DNA from 2 places in the Paenibacillus sp. S-38 genome. Region 1 is predicted to be linked to the other one. Evidence: predicted binding sites of a transcription regulator. Region 1 holds the regulator's gene; the other holds the start of a gene.
What was found. Region 1 encodes CtsR, which represses protease genes until heat stress. Its sites were predicted from a motif close to ATGGTCAATAAAGGTCAAACA; they were not measured.
Positions count from the first base shown of each region.

Region 1 (12,269 bases):
GCCTTCCCCAGCGTCTCTTGCTGCCTAAGGAAGGTTGTTCCTGACCAAAAGTTTATTTGTTATCATAGCACATCTCGAATTAAGCAAACAACAGCCTGCGCTGCGATTCCCTCTCCCCTGCCGGTGAAGCCGAGCTGCTCGGTCGTCGTTGCTTTCACGTTCACCTGCGAGGCCTCGGCACCGAGTCCGGCCGCGATCCGTTCAACCATCGCCGGGATATATGGGGCCATCTTCGGACGCTGGGCAATGATCGTGCAGTCCGCATTCCCCAGCCGGTAGCCCATCGACTTTGCATGACTCCATACCTGCTCGAGCAGTACATAGCTGTCCGCATCCTTGAAGGCGGCATCGGTGTCCGGAAAATGCTTGCCGATATCCCCAAGCCCCAATGCTCCCAGGATGGCGTCACTCAGCGCATGCAGCAGCACATCCGCATCGGAGTGGCCCAGAAGCCCTTTCTCATAAGGAATCTCTACCCCGCCGATAATGCAGGGGCGCCCCTCCACCAGCTGATGCACATCGAATCCTTGTCCTACACGTATCATTCTGACACCTCTCCTCTGGCATGACGCAGAATCCACTCCGCCCAAGGCAGATCCTCCGGCGTCGTAATTTTGATATTGTAATAATCCGAAGGAACCACATCGACAGGATGACCCAGCCACTCGACCAGCATGGCATCATCCGTTCCCGTGAATCCTTCCTGCCGGGCCTTCTCATGGGCATCCAGCAGCAGGGCAAAACGAAAAGCCTGCGGGGTCTGGATCGCCCACAAGCTGCTTCTGTCGGGGGTAGACTTAATGGTCCCATTCGGGCTGACGACCTTGATCGTGTCCTTGACCGGAACCGCCAGTACGGCGGCGCCCATCTCTTGGACACGCTGAAGGCAGGCAAGAACATGGTCCGGATGAGCAAAGGGTCTTACCCCGTCATGTACCATGACCCATTCCGTGGACCGGTCCAAGGCCAGCAGCCCTTGATATACGGAGTCCTGCCTTTCCTTCCCCCCGGATATAATGTGTTTACATTTGGTCAGTCCGTACTGATTCGCATAATCACGGCAGCGCTGGACATCTTCCCTGCCGGTAACAAGGACGATCTCTTCTACAGCGCTCATCTTCTCGAACCGCTCAAGCGTATGTACGATGATGGGCTTGCCGTCCAGCAGCAGATACTGCTTGCTCTCCTTCGTGCCCATCCGTGATCCGCGGCCTGCGGCCACGATAATGATTCCCAGCTTGTCCGCCATCTTGTCCACCTGCCATTGTTCTAAGCCTCAGGCGTTACGGCCGGCGAGTGCCAAGCGCAGCGTCCTAAGCGCATCCCTTCTATCATACCGGATCAGAGCGCTTTTTCCAATAGCTTCGGCTTGGCGAAGATCATGCGTCCCGCGGAGGTCTGCAGGACACTGGTCACCAGCACATCGAGCGTCGTACCGATGAAATCCCGGCCGCCTTCTACAACAATCATCGTACCGTCATCCAGGTAAGCTACCCCCTGCCCGTGCTCCTTGCCGTCTTTAATGACCTGCACGAGAATCTCCTCACCCGGCAGCACCACCGGCTTAACCGCATTCGCCAAGTCGTTGATGTTCAGCACCGATACCCCTTGAAGCTCACATACTTTGTTTAGGTTAAAATCATTGGTGATGACCTTGCCCTGCAGCACCTTCGCCAGACGGACCAGCTTGCTGTCCACCTCGGAGATCTCATCGAAGTCTCCCTCGTAGATCAAAACCTTCACATCAAGCTCCTTCTGAATCTTGTTCAGAATATCGAGTCCCCGCCGTCCCCGGTTGCGCTTCAGCAGGTCCGAGGAATCGGCAATGTGCTGCAGCTCCTCCAAGACGAATTCGGGAATCACCAGCGTCCCTTCGATAAATCCCGTTTTGCAAATATCTGCAATCCGGCCGTCAATAATTACACTGGTATCCAGGATCTTGTGCTCCTCGAATCCTTTGGCCTCTCCCTGACTGCCTCTGCTCCGGTCCCTGCGCTTATTCTCCAGGAAGGCGAGAAGCTCTTCTTTCTTCACACGGCCGAGGCGAAAACCGGCAAAAGTCAGGGCAGCAACGCAGAGCATCAGGAGCAGCGGATTCAGCGCCCCCGTCCTCTCCAATGGATAGAGCAGTACGGAAGAAACGACGAGTCCGATAACCATGCCTGCCGAACCGGCCACAAGATCGATAACCGGAACATTTGTGATACGTTCTTCACTCTGCTGCAGGGCTTGAAGCAGACCGCGGTAGAGCGATCCGCTGACCGACCAGAATAGAATCGCTCCGATCAGGAACATCCACCCTTTTTCCCCGCTAATCTCCAAACCCGTTACGGATGCTATGACGTCAAAAAGCGGCCTCCCGATCATATCACTGCATTGAACACCCAGCGCACCGCCGATAACTGCAAACAGAAGTTGGAACCCTTTTTTCATCATAGACTTCACCTCCATCAATTCCATGTTCTTTTTTTTGCTTTCATTACAATTATGAACCAAAACCTTCCTGCTTAATCCTAACCGCCTCGCTGAAAAATAAAAAAAACGCCATTTCCTCTCATAGGAAATGACGCTTCAACTGGCAGTATTATACGGTTGTGGTTTTCGACTCCGCTTCTTCTGTCTTTCTTTTCCGGCGGCCTATGAAGAAGAGTCGATCAACGTTTTTTTTTAGGCCGTACAGTGCGTAGAGGAGCAGCGGTACAAAGATCATCTTGGACAGCGTCCCCGGGAACATGACTGCCAGCACAACGGCAATGATGACCACGATCGGCGTAATCCAGATCGCCGCTTTCGGAATCCCGACTTTCTTGAAGTTCGGGTATTTCACCGTGCTCACCATCAGGTAGGAAAGCAGCAGGGTCGAAAGCACAAGCACGATCGTATTCAGTTCTTTATGGAACAAGGCCAGCGTACAGAGCACACCGCCTGCTGCCGGAATCGGCAGTCCGATAAAATAGCCCGGCGTACCGGCAACCACGTTAAACCGAGCAAGACGGAGGGCGCCGCAAATCGGGAAGATTGCGGTCACGATCCAGGCTGCTGCAGCATTCATTTCGGTAAAAGCGACGACGTACATGATAAAAGCGGGAGCTACACCAAACGAGATGACGTCGGAGAGGGAATCGAGTTCTTTGCCGAATTCGCTCTGCGCGTTGAGAGCACGGGCTACTCGTCCGTCCAAACCGTCCAGAAGCATGGCTACGATGACCATGATGGCCGCCAGCTCCGGTTTATTATTAAACACCATAATAATTGCGATAATTCCTAAGAACAGATTCCCAACGGTAAATACGTTCGGCAGGGATTTTGTTATCATTAGTTGGCTCCACCTCTGGTTATACTGTACCCTAATACTCAGCATTATATTAGGCTACCCTCTGATTGTATGCACTTTAGATATGTCTGTCAATGAGCACCTGATCTTGAATTCGCTTGAGACCTTCTTTGATTGCTCTCGCGCGAACCTCACCTATACCGTCGACTTCATCCAGTTCTTCAATAGTGGCCATCATGAGATGTGGGAGCGTTTTGAATCGTTCAATCAAATTGTGAATAATGACTGCCGGCAGCCGCGGAATCTTGTTCAGCACCCGGTATCCTCTTGGAGACACGCTCTCCTCAGCGCTGCTTGAAGCATTCGGGTAACCCAGTGCCTTCGCGATGTGGGAGTGATCCAGCATTTCTTCGGAAGCCAGCCGCTTCAACACAGTGAGCACTTCACGGATCTTCTCTTCACTTGGATCCTTTATATAATCTTTTACGAGCAAATACGCTTCAAGTTCCGTATTTCCCACTAATTCTTCCAGCTGCATGGAGATGAGGCGGCCTTCATTCCCAAGCTCATTAATATACCTTTTGATCTCAGCCTTAATACGCAGTACCATCTCCACCCGCTGGATCACCCCGGTTACATCGTGCAGAGTAACCAGCTCTTCAAACTCCGAGGCAGCCAAGTTGGTCATCCCCTGATCCTGTACTGACTTGTATTTCTCGAGCGTTTGGATGGCCTGATTCGCCTTCGTCAGGATGACGCCGATATCCTTCAAGGCATACCTCAGGGTCCCTTGGTACAGGGTAATCACATTGCGCCTCTGGGAAATGGACACAACCAGCTTCTGCGTCTGCCTCGCCACCCGCTCCGCGGTTCTGTGGCGGATGCCCGTCTCGATGGAGGGAATGGAGGAGTCCGGGATGAGCTGCGTATTGGCAAAAAGAATCCGCTTCAGATCCTCACTGAGTATGATCGCCCCATCCATCTTCGCCAATTCATACAAGTAGTTTGGAGAAAACTCGCAGTTGATGGAAAAGCCGCCGTCGACTATCTCCATGACTTCAGGGCCGCAGCCCACGACAATAAGCCCCCCCGTCTTCGCCCGCAGTACGTTCTCCAGTCCGTCTCGGAAAGGGGTTCCCGGCGCAACAAGCTGCAGGAGCTGGCTCATTACGTCCCGTTTGGCTTCTTCCTTGTTGCTCAAGGGTGTCCCTCCTATACTAAAGCGACCGAAAGCGCTTCGGCCACGGTGTTCACGCCAATAATCTCGATCCCCGCGGGGGGTGTCCATCCCTTGAGGCTTTTCTGCGGGAGGATCATCCGCTTGAATCCGAGCTTCTGGGCCTCACGCACCCGCTGGTCCACTCGGGAGACGCCGCGGACTTCACCCGTCAGCCCGATCTCGCCGATGATCACATCAAACGGCTGGGTCGGCTGGTCACGGAAGCTGGAAGCGATGCTCACCGCTACCGCGAGATCAACGGCAGGCTCATCCAGCTTTACCCCGCCGGCGATATTCAAGTAGGCATCCTGATTCTGCAGGAACATGCCCATTCGCTTCTCCAGCACAGCAATGATTAAAGCAAGCCGGTTATGATCGTAGCCTGTAGCCATCCGCCGCGGGGAGGGGAAATTGGTCTGAGAGACCAGTGCCTGCAGCTCCACAAGGACGGGCCTCGTGCCTTCCATGGAGGCAACGACCGTCGAACCCGATACGCCGAGCGGACGCTCCGATAAGAAGAGCTCGGAAGGGTTGCTGACTTCCACAAGACCGGTCTCCTGCATCTCGAAGATGCCGATCTCATTGGTCGAACCGAAGCGGTTCTTCACTGCGCGAAGCAGACGGTACGAATGATGACGCTCTCCCTCAAAGTACAGAACACAATCCACCATATGCTCGAGCATCCGCGGACCTGCAATCGCCCCTTCTTTGGTAACATGGCCAACGAGTACCGTAGCTATACCTTTACCCTTGGCGATCCGCATAAAGTGTCCCGTACATTCCCGCACCTGAGACACGCTTCCCGGTGCCGACTCCACGGCAGGATGATATACCGTTTGAATGGAGTCGATGACGACGAAGTCCGGACGGATCTCAACGATCGCCGCCTCGATAAACTGGGCGTTGGTCTCCGAGAGAACAAACAGCAGCGGGGAAATCGCCTGCAGCCGGTCGGCCCGCAGCTTGGTCTGGCGCACCGATTCCTCGCCGGAAATGTAGAGCACCTTGCACTCCTGCTTGGTCAGCTCGTAAGAAGTCTGAAGCAGAAGGGTGGATTTGCCGATACCCGGGTCGCCCCCGACGAGGATCAGGGAACCCGGAACGATACCGCCTCCGAGCACACGGTTAAGCTCCCGGTTCTCGGTAATGATCCGGGCTTCTTCGCTGCTTTCTATGTTTATGATCGATACGGCTTTTTCTTTCTTCTCCGAAGCTCCCCCATGGAAGCCACGGCTCTTCGATACCGTCTCGATTTCTTCCACAAACGAATTCCATGCCTGGCAGCCGGGACATTTGCCCAGCCACTTGGGCGATTCATATCCGCACTCCGAACAGAAAAACTTGGTTTTGGTCTTAGCCATGCTGTTATCACTGCCTTTCAGTTCCATTACAAAGTTTACCATGGTTTCCCTTGCCTTGAAAACCCTTCCCGGGCCCGTACGCAAAAAAAGAAGCCCTGCAGCCGCAAACCGGTCTGCAGAAGCTTCTTCTCTGTATATTGTCAGCCTACAAGATCGGGCAAGTCCTTATGCCTGCGAAGTTACCCCTTGGGTACGCTCGACCACGAGGTCTCCATCCTTCTCGTCAATCGTGAGCGTGTCACCTTTGTTGATGTTGCCGCGAAGCAGCTCTTCGGACAGGCGGTCTTCGATATGCTTCTGAATCGCCCGGCGAAGCGGTCTTGCACCGAAGGTCGGATCGTAGCCTTCTTTGGCGAGGAAGGCCTTGGCCGCATCCGTCAGAACAAAGTCCACTTCCTGCTCTTTCAGGCGCTTGCGGAGCTCTTCCGCCATGAGGGAAACAATCTGGCCGATGTGCGCTTCGTCGAGGGAGTGGAACACGATGATCTCGTCGATCCGGTTCAGGAACTCCGGACGGAAGCTCTTCTTGAGCTCGCCCATGACCTTATCCTTCATGTTGCCGTATTCTTTGCCCGCATCGATCGTCGCTGTGAACCCGAGGGTCGAATTCTTCTTGATGACATCGGCACCCACATTGGATGTCATGATGATCAGGGTGTTGCGGAAGTCTACCGTACGTCCCTTGGAGTCGGTCAGACGGCCGTCTTCAAGCACCTGCAGAAGAATGTTGAATACTTCCGGGTGAGCTTTCTCGATCTCATCGAGAAGCACGACCGAGTATGGCTTGCGGCGTACCTTCTCGGTGAGCTGGCCGCCCTCTTCATACCCGACATATCCTGGAGGCGCGCCTACCAGACGGGACGTGGAATGCTTCTCCATGTACTCGGACATATCGATCCGGATCACGGAGTTTTCATCACCGAACAGCGATTCGGCAAGCGCACGGGCAAGCTCGGTTTTACCTACCCCTGTAGGGCCAAGGAAGATGAAGGAGCCCATCGGACGCTTCGGATCCTTAAGGCCTGCTCTCGCCCGGCGGATGGCACGGGATACAGCCTTAACGGCTTCATCCTGGCCGATGACCCGGTCATGCAGGATCGACTCCATCTGGAGCAGACGCTGGGTCTCTTCCTCCGCCAGCTTTACGACCGGAATCCCCGTCCAGCTAGCCACTACCTGGGCAATGTCATCCGGTGTCACTTCGGAGTCCGTGCGGCCCTGCTTTTCCTTCCACTCATTCTTCGTGGAATCGAGTTCTTCACGCAGCTTCTGTTCGGTATCACGCAGAGAAGCGGCTTTCTCGAACTCTTGGCTCTGTACCGCAGCATCCTTCTCCTTGCGGATATCCTCCAGCCGGCTTTCGAGTTTCTTCAGATCCGGCGGTACCGTGTAGGAGCGGAGCCTTACCTTAGAGCTCGCTTCGTCGATCAAGTCAATCGCCTTATCCGGAAGGAAGCGGTCCGTAATGTAGCGGTCCGACAGCTTCACGGCCTGTTCGATGGCTTCATCGGTGATCTTCACCCGGTGATGCGCTTCGTAGCGGTCACGCAGACCGTGCAGGATCTGAATCGCTTCATCCGGCGACGGCTGATCCACCGTAATCGGCTGGAAGCGGCGCTCCAGGGCTGCGTCTTTCTCGATATATTTGCGATATTCGTCCAGCGTCGTGGCCCCGATGCACTGCAGCTCGCCGCGGGCCAGTGCAGGCTTCAGGATGTTGGAGGCATCGATCGCGCCTTCCGCACCTCCTGCACCGATCAGCGTGTGAAGCTCATCGATGAAGAGCACGATGTTGCCGGCTTGACGAATCTCGTCCATGATCTTTTTGAGACGGTCCTCGAATTCGCCGCGGTACTTCGTACCGGCTACCACCGACCCCATATCCAGCGTCATGACGCGCTTGTCACGAAGCGTTTCCGGGATTTCGTTGGCGACGATTTTTTGGGCCAATCCTTCGGCAATCGCCGTTTTACCTACACCAGGTTCCCCGATCAGGACCGGGTTGTTCTTCGTACGGCGGCTGAGTACCTGAATGACGCGCTCAATTTCCTTGCTCCGGCCGATGACCGGATCTAGGTTGCCTTCCTTGGCGTAAGCCGTCAGGTCACGGGCCAGGCCATCCAGCGTCGGCGTATTCACATTGGCCGGGTTACCATGATTCGGCGAGACTACCTCGCTGCTGCCAAGCAGCTGAAGCACCTGCTGGCGAGCCTTGTTGAGGCTTACGCCCAGGTTCCCAAGCACGCGTGCAGCAACACCCTCCCCTTCGCGGATCAGGCCGAGCAGAATATGCTCCGTACCCACATAGGTGTGTCCCAGCTTGCGCGCTTCGTCCATCGACAGCTCAATGACTTTCTTCGCCCGAGGGGTGTAAGCAATGTTGGAGGGCTGTTCTTGACCTCTGCCGATCAGGGATTCCACTTCGTCCTGGATTTTCTCAAGTCCAAGACCCAGGGCAATCAGCGCCTTCGCTGCAATCCCTTCGCCTTCGCGAATCAGGCCGAGCAGAATATGCTCTGTGCCGATATTGTTATGTCCCAAGCGTACCGCTTCTTCTTGAGCCAAAGAGAGCACTTTCTGTGCGCGTTCCGTAAATCTGCCAAACATCATGTATAACACCTCCAGGGTTGGTATAACAAAATGACGTTCCCACTGCTTATGGATCCCCTTGCGGGTAGAGCCATCAGCCGGCTGCCGAGATTTTTTCCCGGATGAGCTGAGCCCTTCTTATGTCTCTTTCTTCAGGCGTTAGCTTTTCTCCTGCTGTCTGCTGTAAAAAACCGGGCTGCGTCATCACAAGCAGCTCATTAAGCACATGAGGCGACACATTTTTGATAAATCCGAGGTCAATCCCGAGCCTTACGTCGGATAGTCTCTGAGCCGCCTCCTTGGAATCCATAATGGCCGCATAGGAAAGCACTCCGTAAGAGCGGCTCACCCGGTCCAGAATCTTGGGACGGGTCTCGTGTGCCAGCCTCTGTCTTGCTGCTCTTTCATGCTCAATGATCTGGCGGACTACACTGTACAAATTATCGATGATTTCTTCTTCGGATTGCCCGAGGGTAATCTGATTGGAAATCTGAAATAAGTTGCCGAGCGCCTCGCTGCCTTCGCCATACAAGCCCCTTACGGCCAGGCCCACCTGCGTGATCGCAGATAAAATCCGGTTGATCTGCTGCGTCAACACCAAGGCCGGCAGGTGAATCATAACTGAGGCCCGTATGCCGGTGCCCACATTCGTCGGACAGCTTGTCATATATCCGCGCTTCTCGTCGAAGGCATATTCCAGCTGGGTTTCGAACACATCGTCAATCTGACCTGCCAGATCCCAGGCTTCCTTGATCTGAAAGCCGGGGCACAAGCATTGTATTCGAAGGTGGTCCTCTTCATTCACCATGATCGAGATGGACTCGTTGTCACTTAGAATCACCGCTCCATTGCGGGATTCGTTGGCTAAAGCCGGCGAGATGAGATGCTTCTCCACCAATACGCGGCGCTGCAGCTCATCCAGATCTGCAAGCGGGAGCAGCGTGAAGCGGGAGATGGTTCCCAGTTCTTCGCTCTCCAGCACCTTGGCAGCCATCTCGGCAACCTCCAGAGACTGCCCGTTCGTGGCGAGCATGGGGAATGGGTAACCCCGGATATTCCGGGCTAGGCGGATCCGGCTGGAGATGACGATATCCGAATCAGGCCCTTCCCCCTTCATCCATTCACTCAGTGCGTGCTGGGTGAAACGGCTTGCTTCCGTCATATGCATTCCTCCTTACGGTGTGAGCCGGTTACCCTTCGGCAACCTTCTTCTCCAGCTCCCGGATCTGGTCCCGGATCTGTGCCGCCTGCTCAAACTCTTCATTCTCTATGCGAACCAGCATGTCTTTCTTCAGCTGATCGATCTCACGTTTATATTTAATTAACCCACCCGAACGTTTCGGAACCTTGCCGGTATGGACCGTGTTCCCATGTACCCGTTTGAACAAGGGGTCGAGTTTGTCACCAAAGTACTTGTAGCATTCGCTGCAGCCGAAGCGACCTACCTTACTGAATTGTCCGTAAGTTAGACCGCAGTGCTCGCACCGGCTGGGCTGGGCTTTGTTTGCAACCGCACTTTGGGCCGATGGCTCGAAATCGAGAAGCCCGCTGAGCAAATTGTGAATCGAGAAGCCGTTAGGCGTGCCCGGGATCAGTTCTCCTTTTTCCCTTGCACAGGTTTCACAGATGTGAAATTCCGTTTTTTCACCATTCAGGATTTTCGTAAAATGCAGGGTAGCCTGCTTTTTGCCGCATTCCTGACAAAGCATCCGGTTCCCTCCCTTTCTGCCATAAGCAGCAGTACATCGTTGGTTCAATGGATTATTTGCTCAATAATGCAATCAGCATGGCCTTCAGCAGCCGGGCACGGAGTTCATCCCTAAGCGGAAGCTTGAGCCCTAATACCTCCCGGGCCACCGCAGCCTTCATGAGGCCGGCTTCACGGGCAGTGATAAAACCGCCTTCTTTGAGCTGATACAGCAGGCCTTCAGATGCTGTTTGATCCATGTGAGTGGAAATCGTTTGGAAGATGTGATCCAGTACGGCCCCATGGGAGTGAAGCTCAATTCTCTGGATGCGAATGTAACCGCCTCCCCCGCGCTTGCTCTCCACCACATACCCCTTCTCAAGGGTAAATCGGGTACTAATCACATAGTTAATCTGGGAAGGTACACATTGAAACTGATCCGCCAGATCGTTGCGCTGAATCTCGATCACGCCATCGGGGCTCTGCTGCAATACCTGCTTCAGATACTGTTCTATCATTTCTGAAACATTGCGCATCCATTCAACCTCCAAAGGCAAAGTATACGAAGAAAAACGCCTGCGTGTCCTAGGACAATAATGATGTTGGTCTTGTTCAGCCACCGCATAAGCACAACGTTATACTTCATTGCGATTCACTAACTGCTTGATTCATTGACTTTGACTTTCTTTGACTTTGAATACATTATAGCAGATATTCTCAAGAATGCAACAGGTCTGCACAGCTGTACCGTTCACTTATCATGGTTTCTGATTAGTATTATTCCCAATCCCGAGGCAAAACAGAACACGCCGGGAAAACATCTTAGCGGCAGGTCGACGGTCGGAACCTGGGCACTTCTTTTTTATTAACCCAAAAAAGCCCCTCTGGACACATTGTCCAAAGGGGCTTTTCATTGGCTTGGCGACGTTCTACTCTCCCAGGACCCTGCGGTCCAAGTACCATCGACGCTGGAAGGCTTAACGTTCGTGTTCGGGATGGGTACGCGTGGTTCCCTTCCGCCATCATCACCAAACGGTTGTTCAAGGCTTGTACCTTGAAAACTGGATATACATTCGGGTATATCATTTTGCGTTCCGTTGTGCTTCGCACAAAGGTCACTACCAAAATGATATATCCTCACTCGCTAGCTAAAGATCTAAACCTTAGTATTGCTGCCGCTTCCTTGCGGAAGCTGTTGGATAAGCCCTCGACCGATTAGTATTCGTCAGCTCCACACGTTGCCGCGCTTCCACCCCGAACCTATCAACCTCGTCGTCTACAAGGGGTCTTACATACTGGGAAATCTCATCTTGAGGGGGGCTTCACGCTTAGATGCTTTCAGCGCTTATCCCTTCCGTACTTGGCTATCCAGCCGTGCTCCTGGCGGAACAACTGGTACACCAGCGGTACGTCCATCCCGGTCCTCTCGTACTAAGGACAGCTCCTCTCAAATTTCCTGCGCCCGCGACAGATAGGGACCGAACTGTCTCACGACGTTCTGAACCCAGCTCGCGTACCGCTTTAATGGGCGAACAGCCCAACCCTTGGGACCTACTTCAGCCCCAGGATGCGATGAGCCGACATCGAGGTGCCAAACCTCCCCGTCGATGTGGACTCTTGGGGGAGATAAGCCTGTTATCCCCAGGGTAGCTTTTATCCGTTGAGCGATGGCCCTTCCATTCGGTACCACCGGATCACTAAGCCCGACTTTCGTCCCTGCTCGACCTGTTTGTCTCGCAGTCAAGCTCCCTTATGCCTTTGCACTCTTCGAATGATTTCCAACCATTCTGAGGGAACCTTGGGGCGCCTCCGTTACGCTTTAGGAGGCGACCGCCCCAGTCAAACTGCCCACCTGACACTGTCCCCGCACCGGATCACGGTACCAGGTTAGAACTCCGATACGATCAGGGTGGTATCCCAACGGCGCCTCCACCCAAGCTGGCGCTCAGGCTTCTCAGGCTCCCACCTATCCTGTACAGATCGTACCAAAGTCCAATATCAAGCTGCAGTAAAGCTCCATGGGGTCTTTCCGTCTTGTCGCGGGTAACCTGCATCTTCACAGGTATTAAAATTTCACCGGATCTCTCGTCGAGACAGCGCCCAAGTCGTTACGCCATTCGTGCGGGTCAGAATTTACCT
Region 1 covers NZ_CP187970.1:7,756,557-7,768,825, forward strand. Annotated here, with positions in the region: gene ispF (2-C-methyl-D-erythritol 2,4-cyclodiphosphate synthase) at 63-545, opposite strand; gene ispD (2-C-methyl-D-erythritol 4-phosphate cytidylyltransferase) at 542-1,249, opposite strand; gene ACP26L_RS33930 (PIN/TRAM domain-containing protein) at 1,342-2,436, opposite strand; gene pssA (CDP-diacylglycerol--serine O-phosphatidyltransferase) at 2,585-3,316, opposite strand; gene disA (DNA integrity scanning diadenylate cyclase DisA) at 3,393-4,475, opposite strand; gene radA (DNA repair protein RadA) at 4,487-5,854, opposite strand; gene clpC (ATP-dependent protease ATP-binding subunit ClpC) at 6,020-8,464, opposite strand; gene ACP26L_RS33955 (protein arginine kinase) at 8,538-9,605, opposite strand; gene ACP26L_RS33960 (UvrB/UvrC motif-containing protein) at 9,634-10,152, opposite strand; gene ACP26L_RS33965 (CtsR family transcriptional regulator) at 10,205-10,666, opposite strand; rRNA gene rrf (5S ribosomal RNA) at 11,047-11,163, opposite strand; rRNA gene ACP26L_RS33975 (23S ribosomal RNA) at 11,326-12,269, opposite strand, start outside.

Region 2 (12,269 bases), 3.0 Mb from region 1:
TGGAGGCGGCAGATTCCTCGACCCTTCAGGTGACCGGTACTTTCGCTGACAGTCCGAAGGAGCAGACGAAAGCGTTCAAGTACGCCGGAGACGGATTGTTCCAGGAGGTGAACGGCCAAGAGATGATTCGCTTTCATGAAGTCGGCGGAAAGATGGCCATGACCCTATCTGACCATACCACCCTGGAGATGGTGTCGTTCTTGCACCGAACCTGGACACTGCTTTCCATCTATGCGGCCGGCTCCCTGGTCTTCGTCGGGATCTGCCTGATCTGGCTGGTCCGTTACGGCATCCACGCCATCCGGAAGGCCGGCAAGCCTGTGTCCGGCGCCGTTGCGGCGATTGCACTGCTCAATACCGTCTTCCTGGCTGTGCAGTTCACCTACGGGAACAACCAGCTCACCTACGGGTACGCTCCTTGGTACGCGTGGGGCATTAGCTCCCTGCCTCTGGTCTCAGCTGTGCTGGCTCTATGGCTGCTTTGGCAGCTGGCATCAGGCCGAAGAGCGGGAGGCTGGACCGGCTGGAAGACCGCCTTTTCCCTCATGACCTTGGGGTTCACGGGGTTTCTGTATTACTGGAACTTCCTACCGCTGCACTACTCCTGATTCCAAGATGCTCCCATATCGGCGGCAATACACGAGCCATGCCTTAGAGCCCGGTTCTCTTCATCCGGAAGGGAACACGGGCTCTTTCTCTTGTGTTCGGCCGGCAATCAGCTGTCCTAATCGCAGGAGGCGCCGGACTATGTGCCGCTTATTCGGGAGGAGCGGTCCATGCCGGCACCCGGGTGACGATCCGGTTCCCGCTGGGCGCGAAGACACCAAAACCCCCGCCTCCGGAATAACGGAGCGGGGGTTCGGGCCCTGGGCAGCAGGGGCTTCAGCTCTGGTTCTGGTTCGGCGCATTCTGCGCCGTGTTGGCATTGGCGCCTGCGGCACGGCCGGCCTGGGTCAGCGACTGCAGGCTGTCCATGGAGCTCTGAAGCTTCTGGAGCTCGGACTCGAGCTCATTCGGCGAGTTGACGGCGGCCTGGATGCGCTTGCCGGATTCCTCAATTTCCTTGGCGACTCGGTTCACGGTCGATACATTAAACTGCATGGCGGCGGGGACCTCCTTGGATTCAGTAAGCCTTGGTTGTTGTTGTTTCTAGGCTTCCTCGGATTTCCAGAAGTTATTCAGCGGGTTCCCGGGCTGGTCTTGCCAGGATCCGGCGTACCCAATACAAATTCCAGAGGAGCATCATATACAGGAACGGATAAATCAGGGTGGAGTATGTAAGCTTCCAGCCGTTGTAATAAAACCAGTCGGCCCGGACCGCCGAATACTCATATCCAACGGCGAACAGCCACCAGCCGGCCACATACAGGCTCTTGGCGGCCAAGCTTTGCCGGTAAGGGAAGAGGTTTAAGAACAGCACATTGACAGCCGGGTAGATGCCGTAGATGGCCAGGTAACCGATCCAGTCCACACCGGAGCCCCAATATCCATAGAGGTCATACTTCAGGTTCAGGGTAATATCGGTCACCAGCACGAGGAGAAGGGAGAACAATGTTGTCGCATAATGCTCGATCCGATTCAGCTTCTTGGGAATCAAGAGAGCCGCGGCATTGAATAGGATGATTGATGCGAGTAGATGAAACGACAGCCCCATGTCCGTTTGTCCCCTCTCTTTGGACATAGAATGCCCCATCCCCCTCGCCGTATACCCAGATCATTCCGCTCCAGTCAAGTGATGTTAAGGGGGGCAGTGAATTAGGCGCCGGCTGCATATAAAATGGTAACGTGATCGTGGTCACCCTTCTCTATGCGGGTTTTGCAGCACGTTTGCAGTTCAAAAGGATCCATCTCCGGCATCCGCATAAAGCTCGCGGATCTCTTGGACCCGTCGGAGCAGCATCTCCCGGAGCTGCTCCGGCGCTTCGACCTCCGCCTTGGCTCCATATCCGAGCAGCGTGTCGGCGAGGCACGCAAGGTCGGAGAGGGCGGCCCGCCGCCGCACGCAGCCGGTACCGTCCTCATGGACCGTCAGCCCGTCGGCCAGCATCGGGTCGCTCTTGGCCCGGATGACGCCGGCACGTGACAAGTGGATCACAAGCTCGGCCGTCTCCTCACCCGGGCGGCCGGCGACCCAGTCCCGGATGTCAAAGCCTGCGGGATCGATCCGGCGAGACTGATCCCCTGACACCGCCAGGGCGGTGATGCGGTCGGCGCGGAACAGCCGGGTATCCTGCGAACGGAAGCAGTAGGCGGGACAGTACCACAGGCCGCTGGCCGTATAGACGCCGATGGGCTGGATGTCCCGCTGCGAGATGCCTTTTTCCGACTCATACGTGATGGTGACGATGCGCCCCTCGAGCGAAGCCTCCAGCAGCGCGGTCAAATGCGGCGTGTCGAGGCCCCGCTCCTGCACATGAAAGAGCACATGCGAGCGCAGCCTTTCGATCTTCTCCTTCGTCTCCCGGGGCGAGTAGTGGTAGAACTTCTTCAGCGCGGATTCCACCTCGGCTTCGAAGGGCAGCATCGGGTAGCCCTTCAGCGACTCGGCGACCAGGAAGAGTGCGACGGCCTCCTTGTCCGAGAAGTGAATCGGCGGGAGCATCCGTTCGCGGAGCAGCTGGTAGCCCCCATGGACGCCGAGCTCCGAGTAGAGCGGCACGCCGAGCTCGCTGAGCTCCTGCAGGTCGCGCAGGATCGTCCGCTTGGAGACTCCGAATTCCTCGGTCAGCTCCTTCAGGTTGAATTTGCGGTGAGCCTGCATTGTCATCAGGATATGCAGCAGGCGCTGGGCTTTGTTCATCGGGCGGGTCCCTCCAGTGGTTAATGAATTCATTGTAGCACGGAAAGGTGACGGGCTTTGGCACTTTTCGGTGATACCCTGAGGACATTCGAACCGGAGGGGGTCAAGAGAGCATGACGGAAGAATCGAAGAATACAACGACAAATACAACGATGACTGAAGAAGGGAAAGAATCGACGAGCATGGGTGCCCCGGAGCTGAGCCTGGCCCGGATCACCTGGCCGATCCTGGTGGAGATGCTGCTGCATCTGCTCATGGGCAATCTCGATATTCTCATGCTGAGCCATTACAGCGAACGGGCCGTGGCTTCCGTGGGGATCGCCAATCAGCTGCTGCAGTTCTTCCTTATGCTTTTCGGCTTCGTGGCCGCGGGAACGACGATTGTAATCTCGCAGGACTTGGGGGGCGGGCAGCGGCAAAAGGCGGTCCAGGCGGCCTGCACGGCGGCAGCGCTGAATACGGTGCTGGGACTCGGGATCAGCCTGGCCCTCGGGGGCGGAGCAGCCTTCTTCCTGACGCTCCTCGGAACACCGGCCGGGATGATGGGCGAGGCTGGAACGTATCTGCGCATCGTCGGCAGCTTTCTGTTCCTGGAAGCGGTGATGCTGACGGGCTCTGCGGTGCTGCGCAGCTATGGGCTGACCCGTGAAGTCATGTGGATCTCGATCGGCATGAACGCCGTGCATGTGTTCGGCAATGCGCTGGTGCTCTACGGGCCATTTGGTCTGCCCCAGCTGGGGCTCGAAGGCATTGCCTGGTCCACGGTCGTCTCCCGGCTGCTTGCGATGACCGCCATCGTGTACGCAGTGATGAGAACGCTTCGTCCCCGGCTGAAGCTCGCTTCCTTCTTCCGCGAAGCGGGGCCTTACGCCCGGAGGCTGCTGGGGATCGGGATTCCGTCCACCATCGAATATATGGCCTATTATGTCTCGCAGCTCATCATCACTTCGTTCATTGTCTCGATCGGCATCACGGCGCTGACCACCCGGGTCTATGCGGACAGCGTGCTGGGCATCGTCTCTCTGCTTGCGACTTCGATCGCGGTCGGCACACAGATTATCGTAAGCCGTTTGGTCGGCGGCAGACGGATGGCCGAAGCGGAGGACGAATGCCGCCGAAGCATCCGCTGGTCGATGGGCCTCTGCGCGGCCGCCGCGGCGGGAGCTGCCTTCGCCGCAGAGCCTATGCTCCGCCTCTTCACGGAGGACCCGGGCGTCATCCGCGAGGGCACCCGGGTGCTCTGGCTCATGCTGCTGTTCCAGCCCGCCCACAGCCTGTGCATGATCTATCAGCATGTGCTGAAAGCGGCGGGGGATGCGGCTTACCCGGCCAAGCTCGGCGTGCTCTTCATGATCGGCATCCGTGTGCCGGTCTCTTGGCTCTGCATCACGGTACTCGGCTTCGGCATCGTCGGCGTCTATGCCGCCTTCATCCTCGACGAGTGGACCCGTGCCCTTCTGATGCGCCGCCGCTGGGCTGCCGGGCAGTGGGCGGGGAGAAGGGAGCACGAGGCTCACGCCGCCGAAGCCGCGACATAGCACAAGGACCCGCCAGCCGTGAGGCTGCGGGTCCTTGTCATCACTTGACCTTCTTTTCATTCGCTGCAGGTTAACAGGAGAACTTCTCAATGCTCTCCTGCAGTTTCTGGGCAAGGCGTGCCAATTCTCTGGAGGAGCCGGTGATTTCCTCCACACTCGCCAGCTGCTCCTGGGCCGAGGCAGAGACGCTGTGGGTTCCTTCGGCAGCCTCCTGTGTTACCCGGTTGATTACCTCAAAGGCAGCCACAAGGTGCTTCGTCTCGAGAGACATCCCGGCGGAGGAGTCGGAGACCTCCTTGATCTGGCCGTTCACCTCATGGATGGAAGCTTCGATCTGGCGGAAGGATTCGCCGGCCTTATGGACCGCGCCGATGCCCTCCAGCACTTCTTTTTCCCCCTGGACGACCTTCTCGATGGCGCGCTTCGTCTCCGCCTGAATGGCCAGAATGACGTCGGACACCTGTTTGCCGGACTTGGCCGTCTGGTCGGCCAGCTTGCGGACCTCACCCGCCACCACGGCGAAGCCTCTGCCGCTTTCTCCGGCACGCGCCGCTTCAATGGCCGCATTAAGGGACAAGAGATTGGTCTGGGCCGCGATATCGGTGATGATGGCGATGATCTGCCCGATCTCATCCGTCTTTTGGCCTAGGGAAGTGACCACCTGCGTAATCTCGCCCACATGGCTTTGGACCGAAGACATCTGGTGAATGGCGGATTGAACGGCTGTCCCGCCCGCCGAAGCAACCTGTGAAGCCTGCTGAACCGCTCCGGTGACAAGGGAAGCGCTGGAAGCAATGTTCTTCGCTTCGACATCCATCTTGTGCACAAGCGATACGCTCTCCGTGATCGTACCGACCTGCCTTTCCGTTCCTTCCGCCAGGCTCTCGGTGATATGGGCGACATGCTCGGTGGCTTGTCCGGTTTGTTCCGCACTCGCGGTAAGCTGCTCGGAGGAGGCCGCCACTTGCTCGGCGTTGGTACCGACCTCTTGAATTAGGCTCCTGAGATTGGATGCCATCAGGTTAAAAGCCCCTGCCAGTTCACCGATCTCGTCCCGGTTTTGGATCCCTACGTTCGTATCCCTTAGATCGCCCTGCGCGATCTTGGAGGCCATGGCCTGCAGCTTGATGATCGGAATGGAAATCATACGGCTGATCGTTACAGTGGCTGCCGTACCTGCCAATAAGGTGACAACCGTCAGAAGGATGACCAAGCTTTTTGTCCGTTCTACCTCCTCAAAGGTAGCGGTTGCTTTCAGATCCAGGGCCTCCTGCTTTCGCTCTACAAACCGGTTGGCCGTGGTCGTAAAGGCATCCAGCACCGGACCTTGGGCGACGGAGATGTCAACGAACGCTTTGGTGTTATCCTGTTTTTTGGCATCGATCATCTGCATGGCGGCAGAGCTGGATTGACCCTGCAGCAGATCGAGGCCCGCCAGGATTTGCTTATCGTCCCGGTCCGTGATTAACGTCTTCAGTTCGGTCAGAGCACCTGTGAAGCGGCTTTGCGATTGTTGAAAAGCTTCCACCTGCTTGGTGTCTCCGGTGATCAGATACTTGCTCAGATGGGAGCTCTCGCTTTCAACCGCAATGTTCAGATCCTTGATGAGCTGAAGAGTTTTCGACTGGTGCTTGATCAATTCGGTATAGGAGTCATTCACTTTGACCAGATATACATAGCTGATCGTCGACATCACGGCGAGCAGGAAGAGGACCAGTCCAAAGCCTCCGTACAGCTTTCTCTGAATCGTGAATCCCTTGGTTTTCTTCATTTGCCGGTACCCTCCTTCGCTTCACCTAGATAGACCTTGGCCTGCTCACGGTACTGCTTGGCGGCCTGCTCGGGAGTCAGCTTCCCGTCGGTAACCTGCTTCAAGGCCAGTTCATAAGCCTTGCTGACCACCACATGACTTGAGGGGTAAGGGGCGTCAATCGGCTTGGAGCGTGTTTTGAGGTCATCGAGAATCCGGTACTGCTCCTTGCCGGCTTCATCGAGATTCGCGGACAGTCTCGCAGCAATTTTGCCCGACACGGGAACGCCGCGCTCTCCTTTCAGGATATCATTCGCCGCTTCGCTGTTCAGGAAGAAGTCCAGGAACGCGGCCGCTTCTTTTTTGTGCTGAGAGTAGGAGGACAGAGCCAGGAACATGGATGGCTTGATGAAATGGCCTGTCTGCCCGCTTGTGACTTCCGGATAGGGAAGAAGCTTTAAGGAATGGCCCGCGAGCTTGCTCAAGGAGGAGACGGAGTTGGTGGCTACACTGTAAAAAGCGGCATTCCCCGCAACGATGGGATGATTCTTATCATTGCCGGCTGCCGTCGTCGCTCCTCCGAGCAGACCTTCCTCACGCCACTGCTTGTTCAAAGCGAAATAATCGGCCATGAGCCGGTCATCGTTGTAACCCAGGGCGGTGCCTTCCGCGTTGTACATGGTGGCTCCGCGGGCTCTCAAATAATAGAAGACATCGATCATGTTTCCGAGAGGATAGAAGTCCGGCCTGCCGATCTTTTGCTTCAAAAGCTTCAACGTTTGATAAAGCTCGTCGATCGTGTATTCATTTTTGGGTACGGGTACCCCGGCGCTTGCCAATAATTGCGGGTCATAGATAAACATGGTCGAATTGTTCCCTATAGGCATGGCATACAGCTGATCCCCCTTCGTTCCGGGAAGGAGATAAGACTTGTCCATCTCCGAAAGATTCAGGGTGCCGTCTTCCGTAAACGCATTCAAGGGCTCGATGAGATCCCGGTTAATATAATCGTAGATGAAATTATAGTCCGCCTGGATGATGTCAGCGGTAGTCTGGTTGGCCGTTTGAATCGCCAGCTGCGTCGCGACCGCCCCGGTATTCGCAAGGGATTCGGTTTCAAAATGGACATGGGGATGCTCCTTCTGGTACAGCTCGATTACTTTCATCGTGCTTTCCTTCCGGCTGTCGGAGCCCCACCAGATAAACTTCAGCGTAATGTCCTCCGTTTGCTCCGTTTGCTGTACCTTCCCGCCGGCCGGTTGGCTGCATCCGACAGCGCCGGCAAGTAAAGTGGCGCCAAGTACGGAGAGAATGCTTCGTTGAGTCGAGGTTCTCATGGTCCACACCTTTCTTGATTGGTAATTCGGCTGCTGATCGGAATTGTGCAGTTTTCCAGCCTCTAAGCTTACTATCGGTAGACGGCCTGAAGAACGTTACCTTTTTTATCCAAGGCTGAAGATCGTTTTAGGGCGACAGGGAGATGGGAGCAGGGAAGGGGCGATCGGAGGATGCCCAAAAGGGCGGCCAAGCGGCCGATCGAAGAATGCCAAAAAGGGCGGCCAAGCGGCCGCCCTTTGCATGGATGGAACAATAGAGTGAGGATTCGAGTAGCACCTTAGGATAAGCGGTACCGTCTTACGACCGCACAGCCTGCACGGTGATCGCGTTGTCCCGGACAACGACCTCGACCGCCTGAACCTGCTCCTGCTCCAAGATGAGATCCGTGATGACGTCTTCGACCTGCTGCTGGATCACCCGGCGCAGCGGACGCGCCCCGAAGGCAGGATGATAGCCGAGCTCGGCAAGCTTATGCTTCGCTTCGTCCGACACCTGCAGGGAGATGTTCTGTTCCCGCAGCGAATTCGTGACTTCCGCGAGCATCTTGTCGACGATCCGGACGAGATCCGGCTGCTGCAGGGATGCGAACGGGATGATCGCATCGAAGCGGTTCAGGAACTCCGGACGGAAATAGGAGCCGAGCGATTCCAGCAGCGTGCTCGTCTGTACACTGTCTTCCGCGGCGAAGCCCACGGTGATTTTCTTCTTGTCGGTTACGCCGGCATTGGAGGTCATGATGATGACCGTATCCTTGAAGCTGACCGTGCGGCCCTGGCTGTCGGTGAGGCGTCCGTCTTCGAGCACCTGCAGGAACATGTGCTGCACGTCCGGGTGGGCCTTCTCGATCTCGTCGAGGAGAAGGATGCTGTACGGATTGCGGCGCACGCGCTCGGTAAGCTGGCCAGCCTCCTCATGACCGACATAGCCCGGAGGCGAGCCGATCAGCTTGGAGACGGAGTGCTTCTCCATGTATTCGCTCATGTCCAGCCGGATCATTGCCTCCGCACGGCCGAACAGCTCCTCGGCCAGCGACTTCGACAGCTCGGTCTTGCCGACGCCCGTCGGACCGACGAACAGGAAGGAGGCGATCGGCTTGTTCTTCGGCGCCAGTCCTGCACGGCTGCGGCGCACGGCGCGGGCCACCTGGCGGACGGCCTCCGGCTGTCCGATGACCTTCGCTTCGAGATGCTGGGCGAGGTCCTTCAGCTTGGCCGCTTCGTCCTGCTGCAGCTTGCCGACCGGAATACCGGTCTTCCGTTCGACGATGGCCTGGATGTGCTCGACGCGAACTTCCGTCAACGCCTGCGGCCGCTGCTCGTCCAGCTGCCCAAGCAGGTTCGTTTCTTCGTCGCGGAGACGCGCGGCGCGCTCGTAGTCTTCCCTCTGCGTAGCCAGGCGCTTCTCTTCCTGGATGCCCGCGAGCCGTGCGCGGACCGCATCTTCACCGCTGCCAGCTCCGAGCAGGTTCAGCTTGGCCCCCGCTTCGTCGAGCAGGTCGATCGCCTTGTCCGGCAGGAAGCGGTCCTGGATGTAACGCTGGGAGAGGTGCACGCAGGCGCGGATCGCCTCATCCGAGTAGGTCACCTGGTGGTATTCCTCGTACTTCGGACGCAGCCCCTTCAGGATTTCCACGGCTTCCTCCACCGTAGGCTCGTCGACTGTAACCGGCTGGAAGCGGCGCTCGAGAGCGGCATCCTTCTCGATGCGGCGGTACTCCTTGAGCGTCGTGGCGCCGACGACCTGCAGCTCGCCGCGGGCCAGGGCCGGCTTCAGGATGTTTCCGGCATCCATGGAGCCTTCGGCGGCGCCGGCACCGACCAAGGTGTGGATTTCATCAATGAACAAGATGACGTTCTTGCGCTGCTGCAGCTCGGTGATCAGCCCCTTCAGCTTCTCCTCGAACTGGCCGCGGATTCCCGTGCCCGCCGTCAGGGAGGCTACGTCCAGGGAGTATACTTCCTTGCCGAGCAGCTTGGCCGGCACTTTGCCTTCCGTGATGCGCAGCGCCAGCCCTTCGGCGATGGCCGTCTTGCCGACGCCGGGCTCGCCGATCAGCACCGGGTTGTTCTTCGTGCGGCGGTTCAGGATCTCGATGACCCGGTCGATTTCTTCGTCGCGTCCGATAACGGCATCGATCAGGCCGGCCTTGGCCGCGTCGTTCAGGTTGCGGCCGAGCCCGTCGAGGAGCCCGCCGCGGCCGGCGGCGCGGGAGGCGTTCTGAGGCTCCTGCCGCTTCGGAGGCTGCATCATGCCTTGGAACAGATCGTCAAAGGACGGCATGTGCGGGAAGGAACCGGACCCCGCAGGGAAGGGGATCCCGCTGCCGAGCTTGGCATAGCAGTCTTTGCACAGCTGGAGCTTCTCCACTTGGGTGTTGACCTGCAGATGCAGGGATACGGCGGCTTCTTGCGTATGGCATGTTTGACAGCGCATGGTTTCTACCTCCAATGATTTAAAATGATGGTTTATTCCATATGAGGTTCGGAAGTCGCCGGAGAACGGCGTTCCAAGGAGAATCGTTTGACTAATTTAGACTTTGATCTTGTTTGACTTTGACCTTATCTGATCTTTATTATAATCAAGCTTCAGCATTTGTCAAATGGTTGCTGATCGGGTTGATCCAGTTCAATAGAAACGCGCTGAAAGAGCGGAGATTCACAAGCCCGGTGTGGAACTGCGGCAGAGCAGAGGCAGGGATGGGTTAAAATGGACTTCAGGCTGAGGAGGGCCTCCTGACCGGACATCGAACAGGAGCGGACCGGCAGCCCCCGCTGGATGATCCCCGGATTCTGAGGCTTCGTGAAGGCGTCTAAGCCCGATTTTCCGCCGTTCTCCTCAAATGTATACTTATGGATACTTATCTGCTCCTTCACTCTCATGGTATGTTTTCTCTGGCCCTCATGAAGTGTGTAAGAACGAAGTGTCATAGAACGTGAAGAGTGAATGGAGGAACAAATGATGAAAAACTTGGGTGTATGGCATTCGCAGCCCCGGCGCCGCAAACTCGGTGTGATGCTGCTAGTCTCCGCGCTGCTCGTGCCTTACGGCGGGAGCACGATCAGCCATGCCGAGACGCCGGCGGGACAATTCACATGGGAGAGCGACTATTATACGGCCGGGGAAGATGCCGGCATCGTAACGCTGACCGTTCGCAGAGAAGGCGGAGCCGGCGGGCAAGCGTCGGTCGACTTCGCGACCGCTGACAGTTCGGCTTACGCGCAGAGCGATTATGGCTCGGGCTCCGGTACGCTTGTCTTCGCGGACGGCGAGACGGTGAAGACGGTGGAGGTCGTGATCTACGACGACGGCGAAACGGAAGGGGACGAATCGTTCTCCGTGGGGCTGTCGAATCCGACCGGCGGAGCGGAGCTCGGCGCTTATCCTTCGGCCGCGGTATCGATTGCGGACAACGACAACTGGATTCCGGATCCGCCAAGCGTGCTTTCGTTCGACCCCGTCTCTTATACGGTTGGAGAAGCGGCAGGCTATGCGGGGCTGCAGGTGGTCCGCTCGGGAGGCGCAGCGGATTACATCTCGGTCCAATATGCGGCAAGCAGCGGCTCTGCGGGTGAAGATCAGGATTATTCGGCGTTCGGCGGCACCCTGTCTTTCGCGCCGGGCGAGCGTCTGGCCGTGCTCCAGGTTCCGATCCTCGACGACAGCGAGCATGAGGAGAACGAGTCGTTCTCGGTCTCGCTGTTCGGGGCCAGCGGCGAAACGTCCATCGAATCGGGTACGGCGGAGGTCACTATCGCCGATAACGATCCTTTTGTTCCTGACCAGCCGGGCGAGTTCCAGCTGGAATCGGATGCATACACCGCGGAGGAAGGAAGCGGGACGGCATCGATCCGGGTGCTGCGCAGCGGCGGCGCAGACGGGGAGGCTGCAGTTGATTACCGTATCGAAGGAGGTACGGCGGCCGAAGGAGCCGATTACGGAGGCACCGGCGGTCAGCTTTATTTTGGCGATGGGGAGACGGAGAAGTCGATTGAAGTGCCGATTACCGACGATGCGGTGCATGAGGCCGACGAACAGTTCAGCGTTACCCTGACGTCCGCATCGAATGGGGCGGTGCTGGGCTCTACCGTCCGCAGCGTCGTGACGATTCAGGATAACGATCCCGCCGGCCGGATCGAGTTCAGCGCGTACACCAAGACCGCTTACGAAGAGGACGGCACGGTGTCGCTGACCGTCACCCGTTCGGGCAGCACGAATGAAGCGGCCAGCGTCCTGTATGCGACGAAGGATTACTCCGCCCTGGCCGGCCGGGATTACCGCGCCGCCATCGGGACGCTGGAGTTCGCGGCGGGCGAAGCTTCGAAGACCCTGACGGTTACCCTGCTCGACGACGGGATCAAAGAATACTACGAGTATTTTGCCGTGGAATTGTCAAACCCGAGCGGTGCCGAATTGGGAGATCGTTCGAGGATGATTGTGTCCCTGTACGACCGCGACCCGATCTATCTGCCTTGGCCTTGGCCGCGTTATTAAGCCGGCAAGCCTGTCGTCACCGCAGCAAAGCCCGCCTTCCCTCAGGATGGCGGGCTTTGCTGTGTCCGGCGGTGATGAGCCCCTGCTGTAAGCGGTCCGTCAGCGCGGCGCCGGCCACCGTCACGGCAGGCTTCTGCAAGGAAGCGGCCGGCTGTAAGACAACCGCGGCTGACCGTTCCCTGCCTGCCGTTTTGCCCAAAATCCAGCGTCTCAGCATGACACTTATTTACCCTTGGAAGGCCACTTTTTTACATAGAGGGATGGATTGGAAAACGCTATCATTAAACCATTCAAAGGCTGCGGCAGCAGGGACAGTCATCTATCAAAGAACGGGAGTGAGCACATGGCAGGC
Region 2 covers NZ_CP187970.1:4,786,014-4,798,282, reverse strand. Annotated here, with positions in the region: gene ACP26L_RS21260 (serine hydrolase domain-containing protein) at 1-608, shown strand, start outside; gene ACP26L_RS21255 (hypothetical protein) at 883-1,101, opposite strand; gene ACP26L_RS21250 (CBO0543 family protein) at 1,175-1,681, opposite strand; gene ACP26L_RS21245 (helix-turn-helix transcriptional regulator) at 1,835-2,800, opposite strand; gene ACP26L_RS21240 (MATE family efflux transporter) at 2,914-4,338, shown strand; gene ACP26L_RS21235 (methyl-accepting chemotaxis protein) at 4,409-6,109, opposite strand; gene ACP26L_RS21230 (ABC transporter substrate-binding protein) at 6,106-7,425, opposite strand; gene ACP26L_RS21225 (ATP-dependent Clp protease ATP-binding subunit) at 7,724-9,859, opposite strand; gene ACP26L_RS21220 (Calx-beta domain-containing protein) at 10,385-11,917, shown strand; gene ACP26L_RS21215 (hypothetical protein) at 11,934-12,134, opposite strand.
Region 2: the regulator CtsR is predicted to act here: its motif matches at 9,976-9,996, upstream of ACP26L_RS21225 (ATP-dependent Clp protease ATP-binding subunit).